2 regions of the Paenibacillus sp. FSL R7-0198 genome follow, and region 2 is predicted to be linked to the other one. Evidence: predicted binding sites of a transcription regulator. Region 2 holds the regulator's gene; the other holds the start of a gene.

Region 1 (9,994 bases), 1.0 Mb from region 2:
TTGAGGTATTTGCTATCGTCAAGTGCAACATTATGGAATTTGTCCCGTCTGTTAAGGTATCAAATCGATTAAAGTTTGAGATGTTAACACATAAGGAGGCTATCGTGATGGGTAAACAATGGATGAAACCGTTTGGTGCAGTGCTGGTGGCAAGTACGTTGCTTGTAGGAGGAACCGCATGGGTTGCGCCAGGAAACTATGCTTATGCTGCAGAGGTTCAAGGCGTACAACAGAATGTGATTAATGTCGTGGGTAAAGGTGAGATTCAGGTGAAGCCTGATATTGCTTATCTGTCCATTGGTGTGAACAGTACTGCAGAGACAGCTGCATCTGCTCAAAAAGCGAATGCTGCCAAAGTTCAAAAGGTATCCAACTTGCTGAAGAATACGTGGAAGATCAGTGCAGACGACATTCAAACCAGTCAGTTCTCTGTACAACCCAACTATACGTATAGCGAAAAAGACGGACAACAAATTAAAGGATACACAGCGCACCATACACTGACAGTCACGTATCGTCAGATGGACAAGATCGGCGAGTTGCTCGATGCTGCTTCAGGGGCAGGTGCCAACAATATTGAGAATGTGCGCTTTACTGTAGAAAATCCGGAAACTTATGAGTCCCAAGTGATTGAGAAGGCTGTTGCCAATGCAGATGTGAAAGCTGGCGCCATTGCAAAAGCAGTTAAACGTCAACTGGGTGCTGTTCTTTCCGTGAGCCAAGGTGATGCCAATGTGCCTGTATTCTATGCAAGCGAGGCTTTAATGTCCAAAGCACAAGATACAGCAGGTGGCACGGAGATTGAAACAGGCCAGGTTAAAGTAAGTACAATCCTGAATATTACGTATGAAATGAAATAAACAAGAGTGAACCAGGATTGTGAGCTCAAGTAACCTTTACAAGTTTCATTTGAAGGGTACAACGAAATAATGACAAAGACTTTGTCCTGTGGACAGAGTCTTTTTTGTTGGAAAAGCAAACTTTAATGAAGTTTGATAGGAGGGAACCCTTTTTGAAGCAACGTGAAATGTTGTTTGTTGGTATCTTTTTTGTATAGTTGTTCGTGACAAAAAGGTCATATCCCCTTATATTTTCCGTCTCATATTCATCAACATTGTAACTCGAGCTGTAAACCTTTCCGAAATTGGGTTAATTATAATAAAGAGGTGAGCGTATGAGATATGCGAACAGGTCAAGATTACATACGCAATGATACCTAATTGTGAATTCAGAGAGGAGTTTTATATATGACATCATGGAAAAAATGGACAAGTGCGTTGCTTGCAGCAGGAATTATTGTAGGTAGTGGTTCGGTATGGCAGGATAGTTCGGTACAGGCGGCTTCTGTATCCTCAAAAGTGACAACCCCGGCTGAGGTAACTCTGAAATCGGGTGGGAAAACACTGACTCAAAAAGGACTTCTTCAAGGTGGATCGACTTGGGTCTCGCTGACAGCGGTCAAAGATGTAGCGGGCGGTACGTTGAAATATGATGCCAAAACCAAGTCATATACGGTAACAGCAGCCAACAATGCGATGACTGTTAGCTTGATGGATGGACAGCCAAACGTTTACATTAACGGTTATTACCCTCAGGTGGAAGCAAAATTGATTCAGGGTCGATTATATATCCCATTCTCGGCAATGAGAGATTATCTGGGTGTACAGGGAAATTGGGATGGCAAAACCAAAACGTTAACACTCAGCAAGGTGAAACAAAATAGCGTGACAGTTAAAGCGGCCACAGTTAATGTCACTGTGAAAAATGCTGAAGTAGATGTTCAATATCCGCAGGTAAGTGGACTTGCCAGCAAAGAAGCTGAAGCGGCCATCAACAAAGTGCTGAAAGACGAAGTGGATGCTTATGTAGCTGACTTCAAGAAACAGACATCTGAATTCGGCGGTGCTACAGCCAACCGTCCATATGCATTTGAGAGCTCTTATGTAGTGACGTACAACGAAAAAGGCGTGCTGGGACTCATTACACAACGATACGAAGATTATGCTGGCGCTCATGGTATGACATACCGTACGGGCCACACCTTTGCACTGGACACAGGTAAGGAGCTTACATTAGATGATGTGCTGCAAAATAACAAAACCATGCGTGAGACGTTGGGTAAAAAAGTGGGCGAGCAACTGAAAGCCCGCGGTGGATACCTCGATGGGTATAAAGGGTTAAATAAAGATCAGGATTTCTATGTTACACCAACGGGTGTGGTCGTGTTCTTCCAGCTGTATGAGTATACAGCGTACGCAGAGGGATTCCCTGAAATGCCATTTACGTATAAAGAGATTCTTCCTAAAGGCACAGAACCATTTAGCGATGTAACGGGAACCAAATAAAGAATCATTATTATGCACTCTTAAGTTATTTTTCTTATAAAATGAAAAAAGAAGCCCTCATCATGATCATGATGAGGGCTTCTTCTCGTATAGACAACACAATGAGGTGTTGCTGATTACGTTAGGTATTGATATATTAACGCGAAGACCGTGGTCTAACTAACACTTAGATTCCTTGGGAACCTACGTTTTCAATAACTTTATCAATGATACCGTAATCGGCAGCTTCAGCAGCACTCATGAAGTAGTCACGATCTGTATCTTTCTCAATCCGCTCCAGAGGTTGACCTGAACGCTCAGAGATGATGCGGTTCAACGTATCACGCATTTTCAAAATGCGACGAGCACGGATTTCGATGTCAGAAGCCTGACCTTGTGCACCACCAAGTGGTTGGTGAATCATAATTTCACTGTTTGGTAATGCAAAACGTTTACCTTTTGCACCGGCATTCAACAAGAATGCACCCATGGAAGCCGCCATACCTACACAGATGGTAGATACATCCGGTTTGATGAATTGCATTGTATCGTAAATCGCCATACCGGCTGTAATCGATCCGCCTGGGCTGTTGATGTATAAGTGAATGTCTTTCTCCGGATCTTCCGCAGCCAGGAACAACATCTGTGCCATAATGGCATTAGCCACTACGTCATTAACATCGCTACCAAGGAAAATAATACGATCCTTCAGCAATCTGGAGTAGATGTCGTAGGCGCGCTCACCCCGGTTGCTCTGTTCAACGACCATTGGAATAAAACTCACGTGAAAAACCTCCTTGGAATGTAAATGTTATTGGTGTTTATACTTAAACTGTTACCGTATTACCCACATAATAAACAATTCCAAACAAAAAGTCAAAGAAAGTCAAACTAACTTGCAAAAAAAAGAAACCTTTCCGGTTTCATTGGTTAAATGGGTTATGAGCTGTTAAATAAAAATGGCGCGCCCGCCAAGAATCGAACTTGGATCTCAGGCTTCGGAGGCCTACGTCATATCCATTGGACCACGGGCGCACATTATGTGACAGCAATAATGATTATAGCTCATGAAATATTTAATTGCAAGCAGTTCGTTGTGGTATTGGTTTGGATTAACCCAAAAATGATCATGATGAAGAAGAGTGGATAAAGAGTGCATTTAAGTAAATGCTATTAGAGGTTTTGGACATGCCGTATGAAATGTGATTCTGAGCGATATGTAGATTGAATTCATTTGTTTCTTCTATATATGGTATGCGTGAGCTAGTCCTTGATCATGGAAGTCTAGGATTGTGAAAATAGGCGCGTACAAACGCTGAATGCGTGTCGAAATAACACGTTGAAACACTTGCATGTCACGTCAGTTTTAGGTAGAATAGACGTGGGACTTAAAAAGTTAACCCGGGACGTTTTAGGGCCACGAAAGAGAGCTTAGAACGAGAACTTGCGGGAGTGGAAAGCATGCGAACGATTTTAGAAGTACAAAAGCAGCTTCTGCCTGATCTCATGGATATCTTGAAAAAGAGGTATACGATTCTGCAACAGATCATGTTATCGGATGTGATCGGACGGAGAACGTTAGCTAATTCCATGCAGATGACCGAGCGGGTTCTGAGGGCTGAGACCGATCTGTTAAAGGCTCAGGGACTTATTGAAATTGACAGTGCAGGAATGAAGATCAGCGAGGCAGGGTATGATTTGCTGCAGCAGTTAGAGCCCGTAGCCAAAGAGTTGTTCGGATTATCCGAGCTGGAAGAGCGCATCAAGCAAGCCTACGGTCTGCAAAAGGTAGTTGTGGTTCCTGGTGATTCGGACGTTTCTCCATTTGCCAAAAGGGAACTGGGCAGAGCCGGAGCGAAGGCTCTCGGCAATATCATGAGTGACAACGACGTTGTCGCCGTTACTGGCGGATCAACAACGGCCGAAGTCGCAGAGCAACTGACTCCGCCAACATCGCTCAAAGGTGTCTGGTTCGTACCGGCACGCGGTGGACTTGGAGAAAGCCTTGAAATTCAGGCAAATACGATTGCATCCACAATGGCAAAACGGGTAGGAGCGCAATACAAACTCCTGCATGTACCGGATTTGCTTAGTGATCATGCCTACGAATCATTAATCCAGGACCCCAGTGTTCAGGAGATTCTGCAGCTGATTCGGAAATCGCGGATTGTAATTCATGGAATTGGTGATGCCGTGGAGATGGCGACAAGACGTAAACTTGCGACGGAGATTATCGATGAACTTCAGGAGCAAGGAGCCGTATCTGAATCTTTCGGTTATTACTTTAATGATCAGGGTAAGGTGGTACATACCATGCTTACACTGGGTATGCGACTTCAGGATATTGAACGAACCGATGTCGTGATTGGAATTGCAGGTGGCAAAAGCAAAGCTGCTGCCATTCACTCCGTGTTGCGATTTGGTCAGGAAGATATTCTGATTATTGATGAGGCTGCTGCCGAAGTCATCGTTGCTGAAATGGAATAAGGGTTTACTTTGCATCACAACTATTGTTGTCTTGACGGACTTCACCGTCTGTCTTGAATATATAAGTTTCATAAAAAATTAATCAAAACTTGGGAGGAACTTACTCATGATTAAAGTAGGTATTAACGGTTTTGGACGTATTGGACGCTTGGCATTCCGCCGTATTCAAAATGTAGCAGGCATCGAGGTAGTAGCAATCAACGACTTGACTGATGCTAAAATGCTCGCTCATTTGCTCAAATATGATACAACTCAAGGTCGCTTCGATGGCGATGTTGAAGTACACGATGGCTTCTTCAAAGTGAACGGCAAAGAAGTTAAAGTATTGGCTAACCGTAACCCGGAAGAACTTCCTTGGGGCGACCTGGGCGTAGATATCGTTCTGGAATGTACTGGTTTCTTCACAACTAAAGAAGCAGCTGAGAAACACTTGAAAGGTGGAGCTAAGAAAGTTGTTATCTCCGCACCAGCTACTGGCGACATGAAAACCATCGTTTACAACGTAAACCATGAAATCCTCGACGGTACTGAAACTGTAATCTCCGGCGCATCTTGCACAACAAACTGCCTGGCACCTATGGCAAAAACACTGCAAGACAAATTCGGAATCGTTCAAGGTTTGATGACTACAATTCACGCTTACACTGGCGACCAAAACACGTTGGATGCTCCACACCCTAAAGGTGACTTCCGTCGTGCTCGCGCAGCAGCTGAAAACATCATCCCTAACACAACTGGTGCTGCTAAAGCAATCGGTCTGGTAATCCCAGAACTGCAAGGCATCCTTGATGGTGCAGCTCAACGTGTACCAGTAGCTACTGGTTCCCTGACTGAGCTCGTAACTGTTCTGAACAAAAAAGTAACTGCTGAAGAAGTTAACGCAGCTATGCAAGAAGCTTCCGATCCAGAAACTTTCGGATACACAGAAGACGAAATCGTATCTTCCGATATCCAAGGAATCACTTTCGGTTCCCTGTTTGATGCAACTCAAACTAAAGTTCTGACTGTTGGCGACCAACAATTGGTTAAAACTGTAGCTTGGTATGACAATGAAATGTCCTACACTGCACAATTGGTTCGCACTTTGGAGCACTTTGCAAAAATGATTAAGTAATATCTGAAATAAAATAGAGCGGAAACAGATGCTATATTGTTTCCGCTCTTTATATATCTACATTTTGCAAATTTCTCAAAAACACCAGGATTGACAAGGGATTTTAGCTCTTGATTGGTCCACCAAATACATGGGTGCGGAGGAAATACAGATGAACAAAAAAAGTGTACGCGATATCGAATTGACAGGAAAACGGGCTTTTGTCCGTGTAGATTTCAATGTGCCGCTCGAAGATGGTAAAATTACAGATGACAAACGTATTCGTGCAACGCTTCCTACAATCAACTTCTTGATTGAAAAAGGCGCTAAAGTCATTTTGGCAAGCCACATGGGTCGTCCTAACGGCGAAGTGGTTGAATCCTTGCGTTTGACTCCAGCAGCTGAGCGTTTGTCTGAATTGCTTGGTAAAACCGTTGTTAAAGCTGACGATTCTGTTGGTGACGCTGTTAAAGCTCAAATCGCTGAACTGAACAACGGCGACGTATTGTTGCTTGAAAACGTTCGTTTCCACGCTGGCGAAGAGAAAAACGATCCGGAACTGGCAAAACAATTTGCTGAACTGGCTGACGTTTTTGTTAACGATGCGTTTGGCGCGGCTCACAGAGCACACGCTTCGACTGAAGGAATCGCTCACTTGCTTCCAGCAGTGTCCGGTTTGTTGATGGAGAAAGAACTTGAAGTGTTGGGTAAAGCAATCTCCAACCCTGAGCGTCCTTTCACAGCTATCATTGGTGGATCCAAAGTTAAGGACAAAATCGATGTAATCGACAACCTGCTGAACATTGCAGACAACGTGATCATCGGTGGCGGTCTGACTTACACGTTCTTCAAAGCACAAGGACATGAGATTGGACAATCCTTGTTGGATGAATCCAAACTTGATGTTGCTCTCGGTTTTATCGAAAAAGCGAAAAAACTGGGCAAAAACTTCTACCTGCCGGTAGATATCGTAGTGTCTGACGATTTCAGTGCGAAAGCAAACACACAAATCGTTGACATCGATGGCATCCCAGCAGATTGGGAAGGTATCGACATCGGTCCTAAAACACGTGAGATCTATGCTGACGTAATCAAAAACTCCAAATTGGTTGTATGGAATGGACCAATGGGCGTATTTGAAATCGAGCCATTCTCCCACGGTACTCGTGCAGTAGCGGAAGCTTGCGCTGAGACAGAAGCTTACACTGTAATTGGTGGCGGTGACTCCGCAGCAGCAGCTGAGAAGTTTAAATTGGCTGACAAGATGAACCACATCTCTACAGGTGGCGGAGCATCGCTCGAGTTCATGGAAGGTAAAGTACTTCCAGGCGTAGTGGCATTGAACGACAAGTAAGTTTTAGTAGTCTATAGCATGAAGGAGTTGAAACCCATGAGAACACCGATTATCGCAGGTAACTGGAAAATGTTCAAAACGGTTTCCGAATCCAATGACTTCATTCAGGAAGTTAAAGGAAAAGCGGAAGTTGAAGGCGTGGAAACTGTAATCTGCGCACCGTTTACAAATCTGCCATCCCTGGTAGAAGCCGTTAAAGGCACAAACATCAAAATTGGTGCACAAAATCTTCATTTTGAAGATAATGGTGCATTCACAGGCGAAATCAGCGGTGTAATGCTGAAAGACCTGGGTGTGGATTATGTCATCGTTGGTCACTCGGAGCGCCGTCAATATTTTGCGGAAACCGATGAGACTGTCAATAAAAAGTTGCATGCAGCATTCCGTCATGGTTTGACTCCAATCTTCTGCCTCGGTGAGACGCTTGAAGAGCGTGAAGCGAACCAAACAAAAGACGTATGCAAAGTGCAAACAGAAGCTGCGCTGGCAGGTCTGTCTGCAGAGCAAGCGGCACAAGTCGTTATCGCTTATGAGCCAATCTGGGCGATTGGTACAGGCAAATCCTCCACTTCCCAAGATGCGAATGAAGTTATTGCTTACATCCGTACATTGGTGAAGGATCTGTACAACGAGACGGTTGCGAGTGCAGTTCGTATTCAATACGGCGGCAGTGTTAAACCGGAGAACGTAACAGAATACCTCGGACAAAGCGACATCGACGGCGCGCTTGTTGGCGGTGCCAGCTTGCAGCCGGCTTCGTTCATCGCGCTTGTTGAGGGGGCGAAGTAAGATGACAGCTCCAAAACCTGTAGCACTGATCATCATGGATGGCTTCGGTCTGCGTAACACGGTGGAAGGCAACGCGGTAGCGCAAGCCAAGAAACCGAACTACGACCGTTTTATGAGCCAATTCCCACATACAACGCTCACTGCTTGCGGTGAAGCTGTAGGTTTGCCAGAAGGGCAAATGGGAAATTCCGAGGTAGGTCACCTGAACATTGGTGCCGGCCGGATCGTATACCAGGATTTGACCCGTATCTCCAAATCCATTCGTGATGGCGAGTTCTACGACAATGAAACACTTGTCAAAGCGGTTCGCGAAGCGAAACAAAACGGTAAAAAGCTTCATCTCTACGGCTTGTTGTCCGATGGCGGCGTACATAGTCACATCGACCACCTGTTTGCTATGCTGGATCTGGCCAAAAAAGAAGGAATGAATGATGTATATATTCATGCTTTCATGGATGGCCGTGATGTTATGCCAGACAGTGGTAAAGACTTCATGCAGAAGCTGATCGCCAAGATTGAAGAAGTTGGTGTAGGACAAATCGCAACGGTTCAAGGTCGCTATTACGCGATGGACCGTGACAAACGTTGGGAACGTGTTGAGAAATCATACCGCGCCATCGTTTATGGAGATGGACCGAAATACACTGACCCACTCAAAGCGGTTGAAGAATCGTATGAGAAATCCGTATTTGATGAATTCGTTGAACCAACGGTTATCGTCAAAGCGGATGGTGAGCCGGTAGGTTTGGTAGAGAGCGGCGATTCCGTTATCTTCCTTAACTTCCGTCCTGACCGTGCAATCCAGCTGTCGCAAGTATTCACGAACCAGGACTTCCGTGGTTTCGATCGTGGTCCGAAGTTCCCAGTGGGCTTGCATTTTGTATGTTTGACTTTGTTCAGTGAGACGGTTGAAGGTTATGTGGCTTATTCGCCGAAGAACCTCGACAACACCCTGGGTGAAGTTCTGGTACAGAACAATAAAAAACAACTGCGTATTGCAGAAACGGAGAAATACCCGCACGTTACCTTCTTCTTCAGCGGCGGTCGTGATGTGGAGCTTCCGGGCGAAACTCGTGTACTGATCAACTCACCAAAAGTTGCAACATATGATCTGCAACCAGAGATGAGCGCGTATGAAGTGGCTGACGCATGTGTTCGCGAGATCGAAGCAGACAAACATGACGCCATCATTCTGAACTTCGCTAACCCTGACATGGTTGGTCACTCCGGTATGCTGGAGCCTACCATCAAAGCGGTTGAAGTAACAGATGAATGCATGGGCCGTGTTGTGGATGCAGTACTTGCCAAAGGCGGCGTTGTACTGATCACTGCGGATCATGGTAACGCGGATATGGTGTTTGATGAGCAAGGACGTCCGTTCACGGCTCATACAACGAACCCGGTTCCATTCATCGTTACGGATGCCAATGTAACATTGCGTGAAGGCGGAATCCTGGCGGATATCGCGCCAACGATCCTTGACCTGATGCAATTGCCTAAACCGGAAGAAATGACAGGTACATCCGTCATCGCTACCCGTAAATAAGTTACGCAACAACATATATGAAATTGGGAAGTTTGGAGTTTACCCCGAACGAAGGAAGCAGAAATTGTCCGAAGAAGCAACGCGTTCGCCTTTATCACATGATTCCAACTTATGAAAATAAGTTCAATGGAATCAGGGGATAACAGCGATCAGAGGACGATTCTGCTGACGTAGTGGAAAAGGGAAAACACAAGTGGTCCTAATTTTTAATAAATTTAAATTTAAAGGAGATTATCACAAATGACTATTATTTCTGACGTGTACGCTCGCGAAGTCCTCGACTCCCGCGGTAACCCTACAGTAGAAGTTGAAGTATACCTGGAGTCCGGCGCAATCGGACGCGCAATCGTTCCATCTGGTGCATCCACTGGTGCCCACGAAGCAGTTGAGCTTCGCGATGG
Region 2 (9,994 bases):
TGGCTCCACCAAACAATTTCATCTATTTGGCTTGTTCTTTGAAAACTAGATATCGAAACGAAACAAACGCGAATTAGAACAATCCTTTAAGCTGAACTTGTGTAAACAAGTGAAGTGTATAAAGGTAGTTAAATTGCTTTTGTGATGGTATTGGATGGGAGCGACTTTTGGCTTTGCGCTAGCAAAACAAGGGGAGCGAGCAGTCAAAACCGGAACAAAATGGTTAAGCTACTAAGAGCACACGGAGGATGCCTAGGCGCTAGGAGCCGATGAAGGACGTGGCGAACAACGAAACTGCCTCGGGGAGCTGTAAGCAAGCTTTGATCCGGGGGTGTCCGAATGGGGAAACCCAGCTGGGGTAATTTCCAGTTACACCTAACTGAATACATAGGTTAGTGTGAGGCATACCAGGGGAACTGAAACATCTAAGTACCCTGAGGAAGAGAAAACAATAGTGATTCCGTCAGTAGCGGCGAGCGAACGCGGAGAAGCCCAAACCAGAGAGCTTGCTCTTTGGGGTTGTGGGACGTCTCACATGGAGTTACAAAGGAACCGGTTAAGCGAAGAGGTCTGGAAAGGCCCGCCAAAGAAGGTAAAAGCCCTGTAGTTGAAAGTTGGTTCCCTCCGAGACGGATCCCGAGTAGTGCGGGGCACGTGAAACCCCGTATGAATCCGGCAGGACCATCTGCCAAGGCTAAATACTTCCTAGCGACCGATAGTGAAGCAGTACCGTGAGGGAAAGGTGAAAAGCACCCCGGAAGGGGAGTGAAATAGAACCTGAAACCGTGTGCTTACAAAAAGTCAGAGCCCGTTTTAGGGGTGATGGCGTGCCTTTTGTAGAATGAACCGGCGAGTTACGTTCCCGTGCAAGGTTAAGGTGAAGAGCCGGAGCCGCAGCGAAAGCGAGTCTGAATAGGGCGACTTAGTACGTGGACGTAGACCCGAAACCGGGTGATCTACCCCTGTCCAGGGTGAAGGTGCGGTAACACGCACTGGAGGCCCGAACCCACGCATGTTGAAAAATGCGGGGATGAGGTGGGGGTAGCGGAGAAATTCCAATCGAACTCGGAGATAGCTGGTTCTCCCCGAAATAGCTTTAGGGCTAGCCTCGGAAAACAGAGTCGTGGAGGTAGAGCACTGATTGGGTGCGGGGCCCGCAAGGGTTACCAAGCTCAGTCAAACTCCGAATGCCATAGACTTACTTCCGGGAGTCAGACAGTGAGTGCTAAGATCCATTGTCAAAAGGGAAACAGCCCAGACCATCAGCTAAGGTCCCCAAGTGTGTGTTAAGTGGGAAAGGATGTGGAGTTGCACAGACAACCAGGATGTTGGCTTAGAAGCAGCCACCATTGAAAGAGTGCGTAATAGCTCACTGGTCGAGTGACTCTGCGCCGAAAATGTAACGGGGCTAAACACACCACCGAAGCTATGGCTTGATGCTTTGCATCAGGGGTAGGGGAGCGTTGTATAAGGGTTGAAGGTGTACCGTAAGGAGCGCTGGACATTATACAAGTGAGAATGCCGGTATGAGTAACGAAAAGATCAGTGAGAATCTGATCCGCCGAAAGCCTAAGGGTTCCTGAGGAAGGCTCGTCCGCTCAGGGTAAGTCGGGACCTAAGGCGAGGCCGAAAGGCGTAGTCGAAGGACAACAGGTCGAAATTCCTGTACCACCGTAAGCCGTTATGAGCAATGGGGGGACGCAGTAGGGTAGTGACGCGGACTGATGGATGTCCGTCTAAGCAGTAAGGCTGATGTGTAGGCAAATCCGCACATTGTAAGGCTGAGCTGTGATGGGGAGCGAAAATTATAGTAGCGAAGGTCATGATCTCACACTGCCAAGAAAAGCCTCTAGCCAGGTGAAGGTGCCCGTACCGCAAACCGACACAGGTAGGCGAGAAGAGTATTCTAAGGCGCGCGGAAGAACTCTCGTTAAGGAACTCGGCAAAATGACCCCGTAACTTCGGGAGAAGGGGTGCCCCGGTAGTGTGAATAGCACGAGGGGGCCGCAGTGAAAAGGCCCAAGCGACTGTTTAGCAAAAACACAGGTCTGTGCGAAGCCGTAAGGCGAAGTATACGGGCTGACGCCTGCCCGGTGCTGGAAGGTTAAGGGGAGTGGTTAGGGAGCAATCCCGAAGCTGTGAACCGAAGCCCCAGTAAACGGCGGCCGTAACTATAACGGTCCTAAGGTAGCGAAATTCCTTGTCAGGTAAATTCTGACCCGCACGAATGGCGTAACGACTTGGGCGCTGTCTCAACGAGAGATCCGGTGAAATTTTAATACCTGTGAAGATGCAGGTTACCCGCGACAAGACGGAAAGACCCCATGGAGCTTTACTGCAGCTTGATATTGAATTTGGGTACGATCTGTACAGGATAGGTGGGAGCCTTTGAAACGTGAGCGCCAGCTTGCGTGGAGGCAACGTTGGGATACCACCCTGATCGTATCTAGGTTCTAACCTGGTACCGTAATCCGGTGCGGGGACAGTGTCAGGTGGGCAGTTTGACTGGGGCGGTCGCCTCCTAAAGAGTAACGGAGGCGCCCAAAGGTTCCCTCAGAATGGTTGGAAATCATTCGAAGAGTGCAAAGGCATAAGGGAGCTTGACTGCGAGACCTACAAGTCGAGCAGGGACGAAAGTCGGGCTTAGTGATCCGGTGGTACCGCATGGAAGGGCCATCGCTCAACGGATAAAAGCTACCCTGGGGATAACAGGCTTATCTCCCCCAAGAGTCCACATCGACGGGGAGGTTTGGCACCTCGATGTCGGCTCATCGCATCCTGGGGCTGAAGTAGGTCCCAAGGGTTGGGCTGTTCGCCCATTAAAGCGGTACGCGAGCTGGGTTCAGAACGTCGTGAGACAGTTCGGTCCCTATCTGTCGTGGGCGTAGGAAATTTGAGAGGAGCTGTCCTTAGTACGAGAGGACCGGGATGGACGTACCGCTGGTGTACCAGTTGTTCCGCCAGGAGCACCGCTGGGTAGCTATGTACGGACGGGATAAACGCTGAAAGCATCTAAGCGTGAAGCCCCCCTCAAGATGAGATTTCCCAGTATGTAAGACCCCTTGAAGACGACGAGGTAGATAGGCTGGGGGTGGAAGTGCAGCAATGCATGGAGCTGACCAGTACTAATCGGTCGAGGGCTTATCCAATAGCAAGTTGTAATTCGCGTGTTTCGTTTCGAATCTAGTTTTCAGAGAACAACACTCTGAAATGTAAGCTACGCGTTTGGTGGCGATGGCGGAGGGGTTCCACACGTACCCATCCCGAACACGACCGTTAAGCCCTCTAGCGCCGATGGTACTTGGACCGCAGGGTCCTGGGAGAGTAGGACGCCGCCAAGCGAAGAACCACTGCCGATGTTATTCGGTGGTGGTTTTTATTTGTTTATTTAAGGGGATGCGAAAGCATCTCTTATTTGACTTTGTAAGAATCCTCTGACACACTCTAAGGGGTACATATATCACATATCAGGCCATGATTTGGATTGATAATAACTCTAGCGAATGGGGTGTAGGACGACATGGAAATTCAGAAATTGACGGTAGATGATTTTGAACCGGCTATGGCACTTTCCGAATATGCTTTTCAAGTAGTAATGAGTGAGGAACAAAAAGAAAAACGGCGGAGTCAATTTTCGTCACAGGATATATGGGGTGTATATGAGGACGGGCAGCTAGGAGCCAAACTTCACATCATTCCTTTTCAAACCTATATTCATGGCAGATCGTTCGAAATGGGCGGTATTGCGGGTGTAGCCACCTGGCCAGAGTATAGACGCAAAGGCTGGGTAGCGGGTCTGCTGAAGCATGCGTTGGAAGAAATGAATCGTAACAAACAGAGTATATCGTTCTTGCATCCATTCTCTTTTGGTTTCTATCGGAAGTATGGATGGGAGACTTATGTTGAATTTAAACGTTATAAAGTACCTACAGCTCATTTGCCTATGAAAAAAGCGACACCTGGAACAATTCGGCGTGGGGATCCGGGCCTCAGCATATTAAAGGAAGTATACAGTGCTTATGCTGAGCGTTATAACGGAACTCTGGTTCGGGATGATGCAAGGTGGGAGAATTCAGTTCTTGTTAATGGGACCAGCCAGAAGGCTGTATATTACGATGAAGCTGATGCAGCACAAGGTTATCTTTTATATGAGGTTAAGGAAAATAAGTTTACCATTAAAGAGATCATCTATCTGAATGAAGAGGCTAGACAAGGGCTGTGGACCTTCATTGCCAATCATGATTCCATGATCCAGGAAGTTACGTTGCAGGCACCTGCCAGTGATACGCTTGCTTTCCAATTGGATAACCCACGGATTCAGCAAGAGATCGTACCTTATTTTATGGCGCGTATCGTTAGTGTAGAGCAGTTTATATCCCAGTATCCATTTGCAAGCCAGGACTCACCGGTGCAGATTGTTCTACAGGTAGAGGATACCCACGCTCCGTGGAATGAAGGAGTATGGCAATTAAACGTAGCGATGAATGGAACAGCGTCCATATGGAAAACTTCGGAGCCAATTACTGATGATCAGACTATTAAGTTAGATATTCAGTCCCTTACTGCAGTGATGATGGGATATCGCAGACCAACGGAAATGGCACGAATGGGAAGAATTCACGGACCGAACACAGCAATCAAGGCTTTGGAACAGGCGATTCCTGAACGGGAAACCTATTTACTCGATTTCTTCTGATAACCTATTCACCATTGCTCCATTTAACTGGATGAGCTTATATAGAAATACGACGTAATTGAAAGACAAATGGACTTCTCCAGCAATTTTGGGGAGGTTTTTTTGTGTCTGGGGAATATTTCGTGTAAAATCGTAAAAAATGAATAGTGACCCCACTTGGCAAAACCACAAAATATGCTATAATGGTTATAAAGTCAAAGAAAGTCAAAGTCAACTAAAGGTTTAATACTTAAGTAGCTTTCTTTCAACAATCTGATGCATGATCGCCAATATACGGGATTCATCTCATCGGAGGATCAAGGGAATATTAAAGGACCTTCGTGCTTCCTTCGCTCTCCTGTTGACACCTGTGGAAGCAAGATTCGCTGTTTCCCTGATTGGTTAAATGGGTAGAGAAGGTGTACTCTGTGGGGGCGTGTGGGTCCTTATTGACTTAACGTTTCAGACAGTGGAGGATGATTGGATGCGTAATATCTCTGATATTATCGAACGATATCTGAAGAGTATTTTGCATGAAAGTCCCGAAGGAATGGTTGAAATTCAGCGTAATGATCTGGCAGATCAATTCTCATGTGTACCTTCCCAGATCAATTATGTCATCAGCACACGTTTTACACTCGAGAAGGGATACCTGGTAGAGAGTAAACGCGGCGGTGGTGGTTATGTTCGCATACAGCGCATTGAATTACCGGCCCAATCAGCTCTGCATAATCATTTGCACCATAGTATTGGTGAAGAGATCGGGCAGACAGCTGCCGAAGGTCTGATCTATCAATTGGAAGAAGCACGCTTCTTGAGCAAGCGGGAAGCCGGGTTGATGCGAGCTGCTGTATCTAGAGAGGTTATATTAGTCAAACTTCCTTACCGGGATCAAATTCGTGCCAGAATGTTGAAGGCGATGTTAATATCTTTGCTCGGTAAATGAAAACTATCGGGGTCAAAGGAGGTACATCAATATGCTGTGCCAAGAATGCAATAAACGTCCGGCGACACTTCATTTTACGAAGATTGTAAATGGAGAGAAGACGGAATTCCATATTTGTGAGTCATGTGCCCGTGAAAAAGGGGAAATGATCCCTGGGACAGCAGGCGGGTTTTCCATTCACAACTTGTTGTCCGGGTTGCTTGATTTTGATCCAGCCGGCAAAAGTGGATCGGCAGGAACACCACCTGCAAAAGCACTTCAGTGTGAAGAGTGTGGTATGACGTACTCACAATTCAGCAAGATAGGCCGATTTGGCTGCAGTTCATGTTATAAATATTTTGACAGCCGTCTGGACCCTTTGTTCAAGCGGGTTCATGGTAGTACGTCCCATGTAGGCAAAGTGCCTGCACGAGCTGGTGGTCGCATCAAGGTGAAACGGCAAATCGCTGATCTGAAGCGTGAGCTTCAGGAGAGCATCGCCCAAGAGGAATTTGAAGAGGCGGCTCAGATCCGTGACCAGATCAGAGGACTTGAAAAAGGAATAGCTCAGGAGTAAAGTTTGTCATGAGTAGGAGGGATGCGTAATGCCTAATCTGCGCTTTACAGAGAAGGCGCTCAGCGACTGGATGCGCAGTGATGCGGCTGATTCCGAAATCGTCATTAGCAGCCGTGTCCGGATTGCGCGCAACCTTCAGCATGTTCCGTTTCCGATGCTGGCTTCCAATGAGCAATCGGAAGAGGTGCTGAATAAGCTGAGCGAAGTACTTCAATACGATGACGTTCATGCCTTTGGGGATTTTCATACGTTGGATCTGATCGATATTGACGAACTCGACAAACGGGTGCTGGTGGAGAAACATCTCATCAGTCCAAGTCTTGCGAATGAATCCAGAAATGGTGCGGTTATTCTCAGTGAGGATGAGTCTGTCAGTATTATGATTAATGAAGAGGATCATCTTCGTATCCAGTGCCTCTATCCGGGGTTCCAGGTGAAAGAAGCCTGGGAGAAAGCTTCTGCAATAGATGATGCTTTTGAAGCGCACGTGGATTATGCTTTTGATGATCGCAGAGGATACTTAACCAGCTGTCCTACTAATGTAGGTACAGGTGTCAGAGCATCGGTTATGATGCACCTGCCTGCCCTGGTGATGACGCAGCAGATTGGCCGTATTTTAACCGCAGTTTCCCAAGTGGGATTGACTGTAAGGGGGATATACGGTGAAGGCAGTGAGGCGATGGGTAACCTGTTTCAGATCTCGAACCAGATTACACTGGGACAGACCGAACAGGAAGTCATCGAGAACCTGCATGGTGTTGTATTACAGATGATTGGTCATGAACGTACTGCCAGAGAACGGTTAATTACCGACTCCAGACTTCGAATTACGGATCGGGTCATGCGTTCTTACGGCATATTGTCTCATGCAGCTATTGTTGATTCAAAGGAAGCTGCACAGCGCTTATCGGATGTACGCCTTGGCGTGGATCTCGGCTTGTTGGATGGACTGTCCATCACGGTAATGAATGAGTTGAACGTGATGACACAGCCGGGATTTTTGCAGAAAACATTCGGGGAAGATATGCGCACAGATGAGCGTGACATCTATCGTGCTCAGTTGATTCGTGATACGATCAATGCAGCGAAGCAGTCCTAGCTTAGCCTGATATTGTATTGAATTATGGTTTCATGCCGCATTGCGGCTTTTATATAATAAGGCATGTACAAATGCCGAATGACTTTATTCGCAGCACGGCTGCAAACAAAAATGATATGAAGAATACGACGGGAATTATTTGATTCCCCTCGTTTTATCCAAAACCATGGAGGTGCAGGAGATATGATGTTTGGAAGATTTACGGAACGGGCCCAAAAGGTGCTCGCACTCGCGCAGGAAGAAGCTGTCCGTCTCGGTCATAATAACATCGGTACTGAGCATATTTTGCTCGGCCTCATTCGTGAAGGCGAAGGCATCGCAGCCAAAGCACTGATCGGCCTGGGACTCGGATTGGAAAAAATTCAGGATGAAGTAGAAACGCTGATTGGCCGTGGCCAAGAGCAACCTACCAACATTGCATATACGCCACGTGCGAAAAAAGTAATTGAACTGTCTATGGATGAAGCTCGTAAATTGGGCCACACCTATGTAGGCACAGAGCATATCCTGCTCGGATTGATTCGTGAAGGCGAGGGTGTTGCAGCGCGTGTGCTCAATAACCTGGGAATTAGCCTGAACAAAGCACGTCAACAAGTGCTGCAATTGCTTGGCAGCAGTGAAGCTGTATCCAGTCATAATGGAACACCTGCCAATGTAAGCACACCAACGCTGGACAGTCTGGCACGTGACCTCACGGCTTACGCCAGAGAGAACAACCTGGACCCGGTTATTGGACGTAGCAAAGAAATTGAGCGTGTCATTCAGGTGCTCAGCCGTCGTACCAAGAACAACCCGGTATTGATCGGTGAGCCAGGTGTAGGTAAAACAGCGATTGCTGAAGGCCTTGCACAAAAAATCATTGCAAATGAGATTCCGGAAACATTGCGCGACAAACGTGTAATGACCCTGGATATGGGTTCAGTAGTCGCTGGAACCAAATATCGTGGTGAGTTTGAAGATCGTCTGAAAAAAATCATGGATGAGATTCGCCAAGCAGGTAACATTGTCCTGTTTATCGACGAATTGCATACTTTGATTGGTGCAGGCGGAGCTGAAGGTGCCATCGATGCTTCTAACATTTTGAAACCGGCTCTGGCCCGTGGAGAATTGCAATGTATCGGTGCGACAACACTGGATGAATATCGTAAATACATCGAGAAGGATGCAGCGCTTGAGCGTCGTTTCCAACCGATTACTGTAGATCAGCCTTCTCCGGAAGAAGCGATTCAAATCTTGCATGGCTTGCGTGACCGTTATGAGGCGCATCACCGTGTGAAAATTACGGACGAAGCGATTGTACAGGCGGTTAAACTGTCTGACCGTTACATTACAGACCGTTTCCTGCCAGACAAAGCGATTGACCTGATTGACGAGGCGGGTTCCAAAGTAAGATTGAACTCTTACACGATCCCACCAAACCTGAAACAACTGGAAAGCCGTCTGGAAGATATCCGCAAGGAAAAAGACGCTGCAGTTCAAAGCCAGGAGTTCGAAAAAGCAGCCGCTCTGCGTGATACGGAACAAAAAATCCGTGAAGAGCTGGATGTAACGAAGAACCAATGGAAAGAAAAACAAGGTCGCACGGATTCCGAAGTAACACCTGAGGATATCGCACAAGTGGTAGCCAACTGGACAGGAATTCCGGTGAACAAGCTGAAAGAAGAAGAGACACAGCGTCTGATGAATCTGGAATCGATTCTGCATGAACGTGTCATCGGCCAAGATGAGGCTGTGAAATCGGTCAGCCGTGCGGTGCGTCGTGCTCGTGCGGGACTTAAAGATCCAAAACGTCCGATGGGTTCATTCATCTTCCTCGGCCCTACAGGTGTAGGTAAAACAGAACTTGCTCGTGCTCTGGCTGAAGCGATGTTTGGTGATGAAAATGCAGTAATCCGTATTGATATGTCCGAGTATGGCGAGAAGCACTCGACTTCCCGACTCGTCGGAGCGCCTCCGGGATATGTTGGATACGAAGAAGGTGGTCAGCTGACAGAGAAAGTTCGTCGCAAGCCATACTCCGTAGTCCTGCTTGATGAGATCGAGAAAGCACATCCAGAGGTATTTAATATCTTGCTGCAAGTGCTTGAAGATGGTCGTCTGACGGATTCCAAAGGTCGCGTTGTTGACTTCCGGAATACGCTGATTATCCTGACATCCAACGTGGGTGCTGAAGCGATCAAGCGTAACTCTACACTTGGCTTCACAGCAGTTGTGGATGCAGGTGCGGATTACGATAACATGAAGGGTAAAGTCATGGATGAGCTGAAGAAAAGCTTCCGTCCAGAGTTCCTTAACCGGATTGATGAAATTATCGTATTCCACTCTCTGGAACAAAAACACATTGCAGAGATTGTTACCCTCATGAGTGAGGAACTTCGCAAACGGCTGCGTGAATACGAAGTTGACTTCGAACTCACCGACAATGCGAAGGACTTCCTTGCCAAAGCCGGCTTCGATCCAGCTTACGGTGCACGTCCGCTTCGTCGGGCAATTCAGAAGCATATCGAGGACAAATTGTCTGAAGAGTTGCTTACAGGTAACGTAACCAAAGGGGATTCATTACTCATCGACGAAGAGAACGGTGCACTGTCTGTTACGAAAAAAGACGTGGTTGTTCCTTCTAACGAGGAAATCGAAACTAAATAATATGTAACAAGCTATGGAGTTGAATTTCAGCTTGTATTAATCCTTCTCGGCTTCGGCCGGGGAGGATTTTTT

Evidence for each region. Region 2 encodes CtsR, which represses protease genes until heat stress. Its sites were predicted from a motif close to ATGGTCAATAAAGGTCAAACA; they were not measured.
Region 1: the regulator CtsR is predicted to act here: its motif matches at 3,197-3,217, upstream of clpP (ATP-dependent Clp endopeptidase proteolytic subunit ClpP).

What each region holds. Positions count from the first base shown of each region.
Region 1 is NZ_JBBOCB010000001.1:3,864,646-3,874,639, forward strand. Features, by position in the region: gene MKY87_RS16730 (SIMPL domain-containing protein) at 108-860, shown strand; gene MKY87_RS16735 (stalk domain-containing protein) at 1,248-2,345, shown strand; gene clpP (ATP-dependent Clp endopeptidase proteolytic subunit ClpP) at 2,512-3,108, opposite strand; tRNA gene MKY87_RS16745 (tRNA-Arg) at 3,285-3,359, opposite strand; gene MKY87_RS16750 (sugar-binding transcriptional regulator) at 3,786-4,811, shown strand; gene gap (type I glyceraldehyde-3-phosphate dehydrogenase) at 4,918-5,925, shown strand; gene MKY87_RS16760 (phosphoglycerate kinase) at 6,077-7,258, shown strand; gene tpiA (triose-phosphate isomerase) at 7,295-8,047, shown strand; gene gpmI (2,3-bisphosphoglycerate-independent phosphoglycerate mutase) at 8,049-9,593, shown strand; gene eno (phosphopyruvate hydratase) at 9,834-9,994, shown strand, end outside.
Region 2 is NZ_JBBOCB010000001.1:2,823,512-2,833,505, reverse strand. Features, by position in the region: tRNA gene MKY87_RS12325 (tRNA-Ala) at 1-11, shown strand, start outside; rRNA gene MKY87_RS12320 (23S ribosomal RNA) at 222-3,149, shown strand; rRNA gene rrf (5S ribosomal RNA) at 3,225-3,341, shown strand; gene MKY87_RS12310 (GNAT family N-acetyltransferase) at 3,521-4,696, shown strand; gene MKY87_RS12305 (CtsR family transcriptional regulator) at 5,160-5,621, shown strand; gene MKY87_RS12300 (UvrB/UvrC motif-containing protein) at 5,653-6,177, shown strand; gene MKY87_RS12295 (protein arginine kinase) at 6,206-7,276, shown strand; gene MKY87_RS12290 (ATP-dependent Clp protease ATP-binding subunit) at 7,460-9,922, shown strand.